Regions from separate parts of the Albibacterium indicum genome, predicted to be linked through region 1. Evidence: riboswitches for the same ligand, from Rfam matches in the RefSeq annotation. Region 1 holds a riboswitch; each other region holds the start of a gene.
What was found. Region 1 has a riboswitch for S-adenosylmethionine ahead of D3P12_RS11670 (O-acetylhomoserine aminocarboxypropyltransferase/cysteine synthase family protein). Riboswitches for the same ligand answer to the same signal wherever they lie in the genome.

Region 1 (4,515 bases):
AAATAGTCGGAAACATCCTCAAAATAAAATTAAAACGAAAAAGTCTAAAACGTGATTTCCCAAACCATTTACGCATGGATCCCAAATTAATAAAATAGTATAAATTTACATAGAACAGATAACGATTTCTTTATAGCGCTATCGGGAGCAATGGTTTCACAATTGATAAAGCGTTCATTTCTCGAACTTACACCAGATTAAGCAATGTCGACCCTTAACAAGTGCACAAAATCAACGCGACCACAATGAAAAACAAAAATCACCTTCGGGTACCTTGGTAAGACCCTTGTAAAGGGTATTTAGCAATTAATAATCTATTAATTCCCTGTTGCTCTCGTATAAATCGACGAAAATAGGGATATATCAGCAAATAATTCAGTAAAAATTCCCCTATGAATCCGAACAAGGTCTTGAGAGAATTTAAATAAAATAAATAACTAGCTTAGACCGAACACCAGCTGTAACAAATCTTGCTTTGCTCGCTCTAATTGGAAAGAATGGATAATAAGGAAGCACTATTTCAGGAACTCTTCGAAAAAAACTCGGAAAGGATTTTCCATTTATGCTACGGATATACCGGAAGTAGTGATTTGGCTAATGATCTGATGCAGGAGACTTTTATCAAGGTATGGCAAAATCTGGATAGTTTTAGGAATCAGTCCCAAATATCGACCTGGATCTACCGGATCGCCATCAATACCTGTTTGTCGCACCTGCGTGTCGAAAAAAAGAAAATTGCCGATGAACTGAACGAACATATCATCCAGACGGTAGCTGATACGGTCTCTGAGAAAGAGGAACAGGTTGAACAATTGTATAAATGCATCGCTCAACTCGAAGAGAATGAAAGAATTATTATCACCATGGTGTTAGATGAAATACCTTATCCTGAAATAGCGGAAATTTCAGGTATATCCGAAGGAAACTTGCGTGTGAAAATACATCGCATCAAAGCGAAATTGACACAACTATATAATCGATATGAAAGATTTTGATGAGTTAAAGAAGCTGTGGAAAGTGCAGCAAACCGAGCCGGTTCATATTGAAGGTGTTTGCAAAAAAATTGCACAACAGAAACGTAAGTATGAAAATCGCTTACTGCTGCAAACAATTATTGTGGCATTGGCATTTGTAGCCATATTTTCCATTTGGATCACAGCTACATTTGTGACCTGGACCTCTCACCTGGCGATGATCATCGTTATCGCATGCCTTGTATTCTACTTGCGAATACAGATCGTCGACTACCTGCGTATTAACAAGTCGAGTTCACTCTTAAAAAAACCAAAAGAATTTATACAGGACCTGAGGGATTATAAAACATCCCGATTTAAATTAAATACAAAGACCTATCAAACCTATGTCATCTTAATCAGTGTTGCGCTCGGACTCTTTGCTTTTGAGATGTATTTTGTTCTACCCTTTTGGGAATTGCTCATCTACATCGCTGTCAGCATCATGTGGGTTATACTTTGTCAATTCGTATTTATGAAACACTATAATAACAAAGAATCGCAACGATTGCAGGAAATTATTGACAATTTGGAAAGGGTTTGCGAACAATTTTGAAAAAACTATTTTGCAAATCCAATAATGGATTGTATATTTGCAATGTGCCTTGTTAAAAGGACATGATCATTACTCTCTAAGAGTCTTGGTTTATAAAGAAGTGGCGAGAGACTGGCTCGATGAACCACTGGCAACCATCTGAAAGGAAAAGGTGCCAAATCCTGTCCCGAATTAACGGGAAAATATAAATTTATAAGACATGAAAACAAAGAACATTTCTACCCTACACATGCCAAGCCATTATGCGTTTCGGCTATACTCTGTAACCGTCGGATCTACCTACCGAATGTGCAGCCCATCTACTATTTTCCAAGGTTATTGTTGTTAATCTTTTTGGAACAATCGAAAGCGTTCTCTATATGTCAATTCGTATTGAGGGAACGTATACAAAACATCTAATACAATCATTTTTTAAAATTATTTACTGAAATTATTATATCATCATGGCAACAAACTCATTAAAATTCGAAACCTTACAAGTACACGCTGGACAAGAAGCGGACCCTACTACCGGAGCAAGAGCTGTTCCGATCTATCAGACAACTTCTTTTGTATTTGACAGTGCTGAACACGGTGCAAATCTGTTTGCTCTAAAGGAATTCGGAAATATATACACAAGGATTATGAACCCGACCAGCGACGTATTCGAAAAACGCATCGCGGCGTTGGAAGGTGGCGTAGCTGCATTGGCGGTTTCCTCGGGGATGGCAGCACAGTTGATTGCGATAACTAATATCGTAGAGAGTGGAGAGAACTTTGTAAGTAGCCCGAATCTTTACGGCGGGACATATAATCAATTTAAGGTGACTTTTAAACGCTTAGGTATTGAGGCTCGCTTTGCAGAAAACGATAAGCCGGAGAGCTTCGAAAATCAGATTAACGATAAAACGAAAGCAATATTTATTGAGACGATCGGGAATCCTAGCTTTAACATTCCTGATTTTGAAAAAATAGCTGAAATAGCGAAGAAACATGATCTACCACTTATTGTCGATAATACCTTCGGCGCCGGTGGCTACCTGTTTAGACCTATTGAGCACGGAGCAAACGTGGTGGTTCACGCTGCAACGAAGTGGATCGGTGGGCAAGGTAGCAGTATTGGCGGCGTGGTTGTAGACGCAGGTAACTACAACTGGGGTAATGGTAAATTCAAACAGTTCAGTGAGCCTTCGGAGGGTTACCACGGATTGGTGTTCAGCGACGTTTTTGGTGTAGATAGTAGCTTGGGCAATATTCAGTTTATCATCAGAGCACGGGTTGAAGGTCTTCGTGACCTGGGTACTGCCCTCTCTCCTTTTAACTCATTCTTGTTCATCCAAGGACTTGAAACGTTATCGCTTCGTGTTCAACGACATGTAGACAACGCATTGGACTTGGCAAAATGGCTGGAGGAGCACCCACAAGTGGAATCGGTTAGCTATCCGGGACTGCAAAGCCACCCTTCATATGCGAATGCAAAAAAATACTTAAAAAATGGCTTCGGGTCGGTGTTGAGCTTTGAAATCAAAGGTGGTAAAGAAAAAGCAACTGCTTTTATTGACAATTTGAAACTGACAAGCCACCTGGCAAACGTTGGTGATACAAAAACCTTAATTATACAACCTTCTGCGACGACGCATCAACAATTAAGCGATGAGGCTCAGTTGGCAGCAGGCGTTAAGCCGAACTCACTTCGCGTATCGGTTGGAATTGAACATATTGATGACATCAAAGCAGATTTTGAAGGTGCATTTTCAAAAATATGAAGACACACAAGTTTCAATATAAAAAAACCTTTAAACTAGAGAGTGGTAAGCGACTTCAAAACCTGGAGATCGCTTACACTACTTTCGGAACCCTAAACGCTCAGCGGGATAATATCGTTTGGGTATGTCATGCTCTGACGGCCAATGCCAATGTTTTTGAGTGGTGGCCGGGGTTGTTCGGCGATAAGGATTATTTCAATCCGGAGAAAGATTTCGTGATCTGCGCTAACATCATCGGATCGCCCTATGGCACTACGAACCCTTTGAGTATCAACCCAAAAACTAAGCAACCTTACTATCTGTCATTTCCTCAGTTTTCAACACGTGATTTGGCTAACGCACATAAACTCTTGGCAGACCATTTGAAAATAGATAAGGTATCACTGCTTATTGGTGGCTCCCTGGGTGGGCATCAGGCATTGGAGTGGTCAATTCTACAACCTGAGCGGATTGAAAGATTGATTCTTTTAGCAACCAACGCACAGCACTCGCCTTGGGGTATCGGCTTTAATGAAAGTCAGCGCCTGGCGATTGAAAGTGACCGAACTTTTTACGCAAATAAGCCCAATGGTGGTGCAAAAGGTTTGAAGACCGCCCGTTCCATCGCGCTTCTGTCGTATCGAAGCTATGAAACTTATGGTGTGACACAGATGGAAACGGACAATGAGCGGGTGGATGATTACCGTGCTTCATCTTATCAGAATTATCAGGGAGAAAAATTGGTAAAGCGCTTTAATGCTTACAGTTATTGGTTTTTAAGTAAAGCGATGGATTCACATAACGTAGGAAGAGGGCGAAAAGGAATTATTGAAGCACTCCAGGAAGTTAAAGCCAAAACGTTGGTGATCGGGATTAAGAGCGATGTATTGTTCCCACCTGAAGAGCAAAAATTCATTGCGGACAATGTTCCTTCGGCAGAATATGCTGAAATCGATTCCTTTTATGGACACGACGGTTTTCTGATTGAAACGAAAACTTTGGCTCAAATTATAGATAAATTTATTAGAAAGAACCCAATAAAATCAAAATACTCAGCAACGATTCATATTTAAATGGAAAAAAAATTACGATTAGGTATCTTCGGATTTGGAGTGGTAGGTCAAGGTCTTTATGATATCATCAAGACCAAACGACTTAATATTGAAGTTAAAAAATTTGTAATCAAGCATCCGGACAAAAAGAGGAGCCTCCCCGCAGAGCT
Region 2 (4,515 bases), 640 kb from region 1:
CCACCGATGACTTGCTTGAAAACATCTTTTCGAAGTTCTGTATCGGCAAATAAACGAGAAACTATTTGTGACTGAATTTTAAGTAATGAAGAACCAGATTGAAATATATCAAGCCAAGGATGGTCAAACACAGATTGAAGTAACCTTTGAGAAAGATACTGTGTGGCTTAGCCAACAGCAGATGTCTGTATTGTTTAACCAGACTAAGCAGAATATAAGCTTACATATTAATAATTGTTTTAAAGAAGGGGAGTTGGCAAGGAATACAACTGTCAAGAAATCCTTGACAGTTCAAACGGAAGGAACTAGACAGGTGAAGCGTGCCATAGAGCATTATAATCTCGACGTAATTATTTCAGTTGGCTACCGTGTGAAATCCCAACAAGGTACCCAATTCCGTCAATGGGCAACCCAGCGATTAAAAGATTATCTTGTACAAGGCTATGTCATCAACGAAAAACGTTTAGCTCAGAAGCAGCAAGAGGTTCAGACTCTTAAAGATGGTATCCGTATATTGAGTCGTGCGATCGAGGGAAAAATAGGAGAGATTGAATTGGATTGGCTGGAGCATTTTGCCAAAGGATTGGAGTTGTTGGATGATTATGACCATGAGCAGTTGGATGGTAAGGGGTTGACCACACGTTCAGCTAATTACCCCGAATCAGCCGATTACGAAAAGATAATCGATACGATGAGAGTGGACTTTGATTCTGCAATCTTTGGTAAAGAGAAAGATGGTAGTTTTCAGAGTGCTATCGCGCAAATTTCAAAAGGATTCGGCGAAGAAGATTTCTATCCATCCATTGAGGAAAAGGCAGCCACGTTATTATATTTGATTGTCAAAAACCATGGTTTTGTCGATGGGAATAAACGGATAGCAGCAGCCTGTTTCCTGCTTTTCTTAGAGAAGAATGATTTGCTATATGCTCAAGACCAGAAGCCTATTATAAGCAACGAAGCCTTGGCCAGTCTTACTTTGTTTGTTGCTTCCAGTAAACCCGAAGAAATGGAAACCGTAAAGAAACTTATTATTAGTGTGCTCAATCGAAATCAGAAGTAATAAGCTGTACGCCATTTGTACACCTTTATCTTTGTAATTAATTGATTTATAGTGTGTTTTTACTTTTTGTATCGGAAAGTAGTTGCATATTACTGGATATAACTAGATATTAGTAAATAAATATAAAGCATTGAAGATGAATTATTTTCAATGCTTTATTGTTTGTAATGCATTAGTTTTGAAACGATGCATTTTTAATGGTTTTGTACGTGGTTTGTATTTTTTGATTTCGCCACGTACCCACAACCTTTCGGCAAATATAGTTGCCACAGATACATTTTTCATCTGTCAGTTCATATGGAAGATTAACGTATAGACTATTGGTAATAGGTGCATCGGGGAAATCTGCTTTTATTTTTTCTATCTGATCCCCTCTTTCATAGGCTATGATAATACGCTTAACGATTTGCTGATCAATGTATTTTAATGCGATGCTGTCGTAGGGATAATAAAAGTTTTCTTGTGCCATTTTGGATTATAATTCGAAAAATAAAAAAGGCGTGAAACTAAAATCATGTCCTTAACTGTGGTCTGCGACAACCAAACAACCAGACAGACTTAGCCCACGCCCATTATGAGGCACGGGCGTAAGTCTATCCTTTGGTGGTTGTTTAAGTGAAGGTCGCAGTTTCAGTTAAACCACAAGGATAGCTTACGCGATTTCGTTTAATAAATTATTAGTGTAAAGATAAGGAAAATTGAGTGATTTAATTGATATGTAGCAGTCAATCACTGTCAATTTTAGCGCGATTTTTGCTTCAAATAATTAATTTCTATCTTTAGGACATAATTCAATCATCAAGAGTACAATTATGTACACCAACCGAGTTTAACCAACCACGGTGGTCAATCGATGAGGGCTGTTCAGTCAAAATTTTGGTCACTCCCTTAGTCTTTATGATTGATACTATTTAATAATTTAAAGTATCAAAACAATGAAAAATTTAATTGAAAAATTTGAATCTGAATTAGCAACGCTATCAGATGAGCAATTAGTAGCGCGTTTTAATCGTGAGGTTGGTAATCGTGGATGGGTGAGCGCCCGTGCCTATTTTCTTGAGGCGTTAAGAAATCAGTTTGAAAATCGTGGAATAGATTATTCTTTTGTCAAGAATGAAAGTGGTGGTTTTAATCTTAATGCTAAAGTGATTCTTAGGGAGGGTAAATTAATTTTTTAGTTCTATTGAGCCGATTATTCCCTTTAATCGGCTCAAATTTTTGTTATATTTGAGTTGAATGTTTATTTAAATCGGCTCAATATGTATAATTGGCAATATAAAGACTGGCCTAATTTTAGGTTTACGCTTGAAAGTCTACAAACGATCTCCATTTCTTTTGCTGAAGAGTTGGGGGTGGTAAATGGTTTAATTACAGGTTTGAATGATGATTTGAAGCAGGAAACTATTATTGAGATTCTTATTTCTGAAGCAATTAAATCCTCTGAAATTGAAGGAGAATATATGAGCCGTATCGATATGATGTCCTCCATCAAACGTAATTTAGGTTTGCGATCAGATATTAAAGTTACGGATAAACGTGTAGCGGGTATGGCAAGATTAATGACCGAGGTTCGAGAGTCATACCTTAATGATTTGTCTCTTGACATGATTTTGAACTGGCATAAAATTTTGATGGAATCATTTTTGACGATAAATGCGGGACAATGGCGTGAGGGATCAGAACCTATGCAAGTTGTTTCTGGAGCTTATGGACGTGAAGTGGTGCATTATGAAGCGCCTCCTTCAGAAATTGTAGCTCAAGAAATGCAGACTTTTATACATTGGTTTAGTAATGATAATTTAAGTCATTTAGATAAGATCAGTAAAGCCATCGTCAAATCAGCTATCGTACATCTATATTTTGAAAGTATTCATCCTTTTGAGGATGGTAATGGTAGAATCGGTAGAGCATTAGCCGAATATACATTGTCACACACATTGCAAAGTCCAGTATTGTTGTCGATATCCAAAGTTATAGAAAAGGATAAGAATCAATACTATGACGCTTTGAAAGCTGCACAATCTACATTGGATATTACAGATTGGATCCTTTATTTCGGAAAGGTAATTTTAACAGCTCAAATAGAAGCAAAGCAGTTGGTTGAATTTACGGTGAAGAAGGTTAAGTATTTTGATAGTTTCAAGCAATTATTGAACGAAAGACAACAGAAAGTGATTAATCGCATGTTCGATGCTGGTGTTGAGGGTTTTCAAGGCGGCATGACTGCAAAAAAATATATGGCTATCGCTAAAACTTCTAAAGCTTCAGCAACGCGTGATTTACAACATTTGAATGAAATAGGTGCATTGCAAGTTTTAGGAGCAGGGCGTTCAGTTCGATATGAATTAGTTTTTTAAGTTTGAAAAAACCTGTTTATGATTAATCTGGTGAAAATAGACTTTGGCTTTAACGATTTGATTACTAATACATAAAGATAGTTATTAGTAAATAAAAACGGTTTATTACGGTTTCCCGTATTTGTAATTTGTTATTATTATTGATTTTTATTGATTACTATTCCTTAATATGATTATTTTAGACTACATTAATTTAATGTGCCTTTATAATATTATTTAATCAAATATTTGAATTTTAACATTTCCAATTAATTTCCATGATTGACTGTAAAGATAAAATAGTTAGTTTTCTTAATTTGATTCCACGCAACAGACTGATTATAAGTACTGATTTTTTTGATACGGAAAAGGTAAATTGGATGAATATAGGAAAATTATTAGCACACGAATTAGGTAATACGGATAAGAGTAAAATAGTTTTCAGAATTAATCAATTACTTGATGATGTTATTGTGAAAAACAAAATTCAACATAAGGAGTTCGGTGAAACAATTGCAATTGAAAATATCGGATTACTCCTTGAACCTGAATTGAAATTTAACGTAGAAAAATTTTTATCAGATTACTCTCAAAATAATACCTTGATTTTAAAATGGGAAGGAGAGATTGATACCAATCAACTTTACTTCTTAACAAAAAATGATAACCATAAAATAGACTTAAATAACATAAGCCACATCGTGATATGAAATACAATGAACTAATTAGTTTTGAACCCATAACTGAAGTTGTTAAGTTCAACAGAACTAATGAATCAGTATACCAGCAGAATCTTGTAAAAACATTTGTTTTTTCATCTACTTTCAAAGATATCCTAATTCCTTTAATGGTACGTAATCTCGACTTGGAATATACAGAAGAAAGTTTCGGTTTACAAGTGGTAGGTAACTACGGTACCGGTAAATCACATACCATGTCTTTAGTTTCTTTGATTGCTGAAGATGAATCCTTAGTAGAATTGGTACAAGACGAAAAAGCTAAAAACGAACTAAAAAAGATTGCAGGTAAATTTAATGTTCTACGATTCGAATTAGGACATACGATTTCCTTATGGGAGATTGTAACATACAAATTAGAAGAGTATTTAGAGTCGATAGG
Region 3 (4,515 bases), 1.6 Mb from region 1:
TGTATGAATCCGTGAGGTTGTTGCACCGCCGATAATAAGCGGGAGCTTCAACCCATTTCGATCAGCTTCTTTTCCGAAATTGGCCATTTCATCTAGTGACGGTGTGATGAGTCCGCTAAGTCCTATAATATCCGCATTCTGCGCAATCGCTTCATCGATTATTTTTTGTGCCGGTACCATGACTCCTAAGTCGATGACCTCAAAGTTATTGCAGGCAAGCACTACAGCCACGATGTTTTTGCCGATATCATGGACATCACCCTTAACGGTTGCCATCACAATCTTCCCTGCATTCTTCCTTTCGGATTGATCTTCGTTTTTTAGCTTCTCAGCTTCGATAAACGGAAGTAGATAAGCTACTGCTTTCTTCATTACCCGCGCAGATTTAACTACCTGGGGTAGGAACATCTTTCCGGAGCCAAATAAGTCACCAACGACATTCATCCCGTCCATTAGCGGCCCTTCAATAACTTCTAACGGTTTATCATATGCCAATCGTGCTTCTTCAACATCATTGTCCAGATAATCAATAATACCCTTTACCAAAGCATGAGATAGGCGTTCTTGTACGGTGCCTTTTCTCCATTCTTCTGATTTCTCAACCGTCTTCCCCTTGCTTTTAATAGTTTCGGCGAAGTCAACCATCCTTTCTGTTGCATCATCACGACGATTCAATAGAACGTCTTCGATGTGAACGAGAAGAGTCGGATCAATTTCTTCATAAACCTCCAGCATCCCTGCATTAACGATCCCCATGTCAAGACCAGCCTTTATCGCATGGTACAAGAAAGCTGAGTGCATCGCCTCGCGTACAACATTATTGCCACGGAAAGAGAATGAGATGTTACTTACACCGCCGCTGACATGTACGAGGGGAAGGTTTTCTTTTATCCATCGTGTTGCTTTGATAAAATCAACCGCATAATTGTTATGTTCTTCAAGACCCGTAGCAACGGTTAATATATTGGGATCAAAAATAATATCTTGGGGCGGGAAGTCAATGGATACCAATAATTTGTATGACCGCTCACAGATTTCTATCCGGCGCTCAAAAGAATCAGCTTGGCCTGTTTCATCGAAAGCCATGACGACGACGGCAGCGCCGTAATCCATGACTTCACGTGCATGCTGGAGAAACTCTTCCTCTCCCTCTTTTAGGGATATCGAATTAACGATACCTTTTCCTTGAAGACATTGTAATCCAGCACGAATAACCGACCATCGTGATGAATCGATCATGATCGGAAGCTTAGCAATGTCAGGTTCAGATGCTATCAAGTTGAGGAACTTGACCATCGCCTTTTCGGAGTCAAGCATTCCCTCGTCCATATTAACGTCAATGATTTGAGCACCACCTTCAACTTGCTGACGGGCAACGGCAAGCGCTTCTTCATATTTGTCATTTAAGATGAGTTTAGAGAACTTGGGCGAACCCGTAATATTGGTTCGTTCTCCAATGTTGATAAACAGACTTTCCGGTTGTACTGTCACAGCCTCTAAGCCACTAAGTCGTAAGTAGGCCTCAGGTTTTGGCGGTTTTCGAGGCTTCCCTTTACTGGCTCTTTCCAGAATGCAGGCTATGTGTTCGGGCGTGGTGCCACAACATCCTCCGACGATATTGACAAATCCATTTTGAATAAAATCATCTAAAAGGTGAGCCGTATCATGAGCTTGTTCATCGTATTCACCAAATTCATTGGGTAAACCTGCGTTTGGGTAGGCGGAAACAAAAAACGGAGCCTTTTGGGCGAGTTCCGCAATATGCGGTCTCATCTCTTTAGCGCCCAAGGCACAGTTTAGGCCAATACTCAAAGGATTGGCGTGACTTAAGGAATTCAGAAATGCTTCTACGGTCTGACCTGATAAGGTTCTCCCGCTAGCATCTGTGATGGTTCCTGAGATCATGATTTCCAGTTGATTATCACGATTTAACTTCCCGTTTTCATGGAGTTCTTTTTGATATTTTTTTATAGCATAGATAGCCGCTTTTGCGTTAAGCGTATCAAAAATGGTTTCGATAAGCAGTAGATCCGCACCTCCATCGACTAAGCCACGAACTTGTTCGTAGTAAGCATCCACTAGTCCGTTAAATGTGACTGCTCTGAAACCGGGATCATTTACATCAGGCGAAAGCGATGCTGTCCGGTTGGTAGGGCCGATCGCTCCGGCAACGAAACGAGGCTTGGATGGGTCTGTGGTTGTGAATTTTAATGCAGCTTCTTTTGCTATCCTGGCACCTTCGAAGTTTAGTTCGTAGACCAGTTCCTCCATCTGGTAGTCAGCCATCGATATCTTTTGAGAGCTGAATGTGTTTGTTTCGATAATATCGGCACCCACCCTTAAGTATTCTTCGTGAATCTGGGCGATTATCTGTGGCTGCGATATGTTTAACAGATCATTGTTCCCTTGCACATCACATGGATGTTCAGCAAATCTTTCTCCGCGAAACGACTTCTCATCCAATTTATGACGTTGAATCATCGTTCCCATCGCACCGTCAATAACTAAAATTCGTTTTTTTAACGCTTCTCTTATACTCATTTTCTGACAACAAAATCCTTAATATCAGTATTTTAAGGAAAGTAAAATAAAATGCTTTTTTATTAGAGGAAGAGCGGGAGAAGTTCCGCAGCTTATCTTTCCTGATATATCTAGAATCAGGTAGAATGTAGCACCTTGTAAGTACAGGTTGCCAAGACTTCTTCGGGTCTAATCCCTCCGTCTTTCTCTATAAGCAAGACAAAGGTGCTAATTATTTTTGATAATTTTCAATTTTAACGGAATACTATTTCGGTATCATTAACTAAATGCGGGTTTAGTTAAACAATTTTTGTTAATTTGGAAGCGTATTGAGTTAATTCCATTGAATGTTATGATAAAAGTATATCTAATACCTTTCTATATACTGTTTGCTGTTACCTTGGCAGCCTGTAATCAAACGGCTGATAACAAACAAGGGGAGAATAGTCAAGACAGCTCGCACGTTGGTCATGATCATACAGCTGTTGGGCATAACCACGATCAATGTGTTGCGGATGGAATGCCGTCTCGTGGAGCTGCTATTGCGAATGCTACACCAATTGTCCAAGGCATGGGATCCGATAATGCCAATATGGTTTACATCCAAGGCGGTACTTTTACAATGGGATCTAATGAGTTTGCGGATAGCAAGCCGCTTCATGAGGTACATGTCAATGGTTTTTGGATGGATGAACATGAAGTAACCAATAGACAATTTTCGCGCTTTGTGCAGGCAACGGGTTATCAGACAGTGGCAGAGCGACCACTCGACCCTAAAGATTTTCCCACAGTGCCACTCGATTTATTAGTTCCCGGCTCAGCTGTTTTTACCCCTCCGGCTAATCACCCCTCACTTAATGATTATACAAACTGGTGGAGCTATGTGGCAGGTGCCAGCTGGCGTCATCCCGAAGGACCTGGAAGTACACTTGAAGGGCGCGAAGATCATCCTGTCGTTCATATTGCATACGAAGATGCTGAGGCTTATGCAAAATGGGCAGGTAAGCGGTTGCCGACTGAAGCAGAATGGGAATTTGCAGCTCGGGCTATGAGGGAAAATGATAAATATTATTGGGGAAATACGATGAAACCCGGAGGGCAATGGGTAGCTAATATTTATCAGGGAAGCTTTCCAATGAAAGATACAGGCGAGGATGGTTTCGTTGGCACTGCACCTGTTAAGTCATTCCCAGCGAATGCCATTGGTATATACGATATGGATGGAAATGTTTGGGAATGGTGCTCAGATTTCTATCGGCCTGATTACTACGAAAACAGTCCAGCAAACAATCCGAAAGGGCCAAGCGATAGCTATGATCCTTCTGAACCCAATATGGTAAAAAGAGTTCAGCGTGGCGGATCATTCCTTTGTAATGATCAGTATTGCGAGCGTTACATTGCGGGTAGTAGAGGGAAAGGGGAGGTGAGTAGTGCAGGGAATAATTTGGGTTTTAGATGTGTAAGTGACGATCCTGCTCCGGAGCGACCTACTTCGGAGAAAAGCGGTGGGTGATTTTTGACTTGTTGGTGGGGTCATAACCCAAAACTTCTATATATTGTACATTGGGTTTAAAATAGGAACCTCCATCAATGCGGACGAAAATTCTTTTAAGGACAATTTCTTTGTTGTCGACTGCCGTATAGGCTTGATATTTATTCGTTTTCGGATTAAACCTTACTGAAATTTCTAAGTCTTTGTAAGCTTGCAACCGTATATCATATTCCTGATCTCCCGTTTTGGTATGGTGAACTCCATATGCAAATTTGCGCTGGACAAAGCTAAGGCTGGTTCGCTTTCCGCCTTCTGCATAACGGATCCAATGAGCTTTAACGGGTTGATTCTCGTCGATTTCGTCATCTTTCATATTTACGCTGTAAATAACCGTGTTGGTATTTGGGTCCCGTTGAAGATAAAAAAGCTGTTTGCTCTCATTCGGTACAGGTAAGCTTTCTTTTTCGACTAATCGGTCGATTGCTTCATCTCCTCGATCTTGC

Region 2: it holds a riboswitch for S-adenosylmethionine, as region 1 does, so the genes downstream of both, D3P12_RS08975 (hypothetical protein) here and D3P12_RS11670 (O-acetylhomoserine aminocarboxypropyltransferase/cysteine synthase family protein) in region 1, are expected to answer to the same signal.
Region 3: it holds a riboswitch for S-adenosylmethionine, as region 1 does, so the genes downstream of both, metH (methionine synthase) here and D3P12_RS11670 (O-acetylhomoserine aminocarboxypropyltransferase/cysteine synthase family protein) in region 1, are expected to answer to the same signal.

The regions. Positions count from the first base shown of each region.
Region 1 is NZ_QRGB01000001.1:2,632,414-2,636,928, forward strand. It holds gene D3P12_RS11660 (RNA polymerase sigma factor) at 498-995, shown strand; gene D3P12_RS11665 (hypothetical protein) at 982-1,569, shown strand; SAM riboswitch class I at 1,657-1,760, shown strand; gene D3P12_RS11670 (O-acetylhomoserine aminocarboxypropyltransferase/cysteine synthase family protein) at 2,013-3,314, shown strand; gene D3P12_RS11675 (homoserine O-acetyltransferase family protein) at 3,311-4,366, shown strand; gene D3P12_RS11680 (homoserine dehydrogenase) at 4,367-4,515, shown strand, end outside.
Region 2 is NZ_QRGB01000001.1:1,987,617-1,992,131, forward strand. It holds gene mnmE (tRNA uridine-5-carboxymethylaminomethyl(34) synthesis GTPase MnmE) at 1-53, shown strand, start outside; gene rhuM (RhuM family protein) at 86-1,060, shown strand; gene D3P12_RS08970 (hypothetical protein) at 1,233-1,529, opposite strand; SAM-I-IV-variant riboswitch at 1,851-1,946, shown strand; gene D3P12_RS08975 (hypothetical protein) at 1,996-2,238, shown strand; gene D3P12_RS08980 (Fic family protein) at 2,320-3,417, shown strand; gene D3P12_RS08985 (hypothetical protein) at 3,675-4,106, shown strand; gene D3P12_RS08990 (DUF6079 family protein) at 4,103-4,515, shown strand, end outside.
Region 3 is NZ_QRGB01000001.1:1,041,070-1,045,584, forward strand. It holds gene metH (methionine synthase) at 1-2,541, opposite strand, end outside; SAM riboswitch class I at 2,631-2,737, opposite strand; gene D3P12_RS04795 (formylglycine-generating enzyme family protein) at 2,873-4,033, shown strand; gene D3P12_RS04800 (DUF4833 domain-containing protein) at 4,008-4,515, opposite strand, start outside.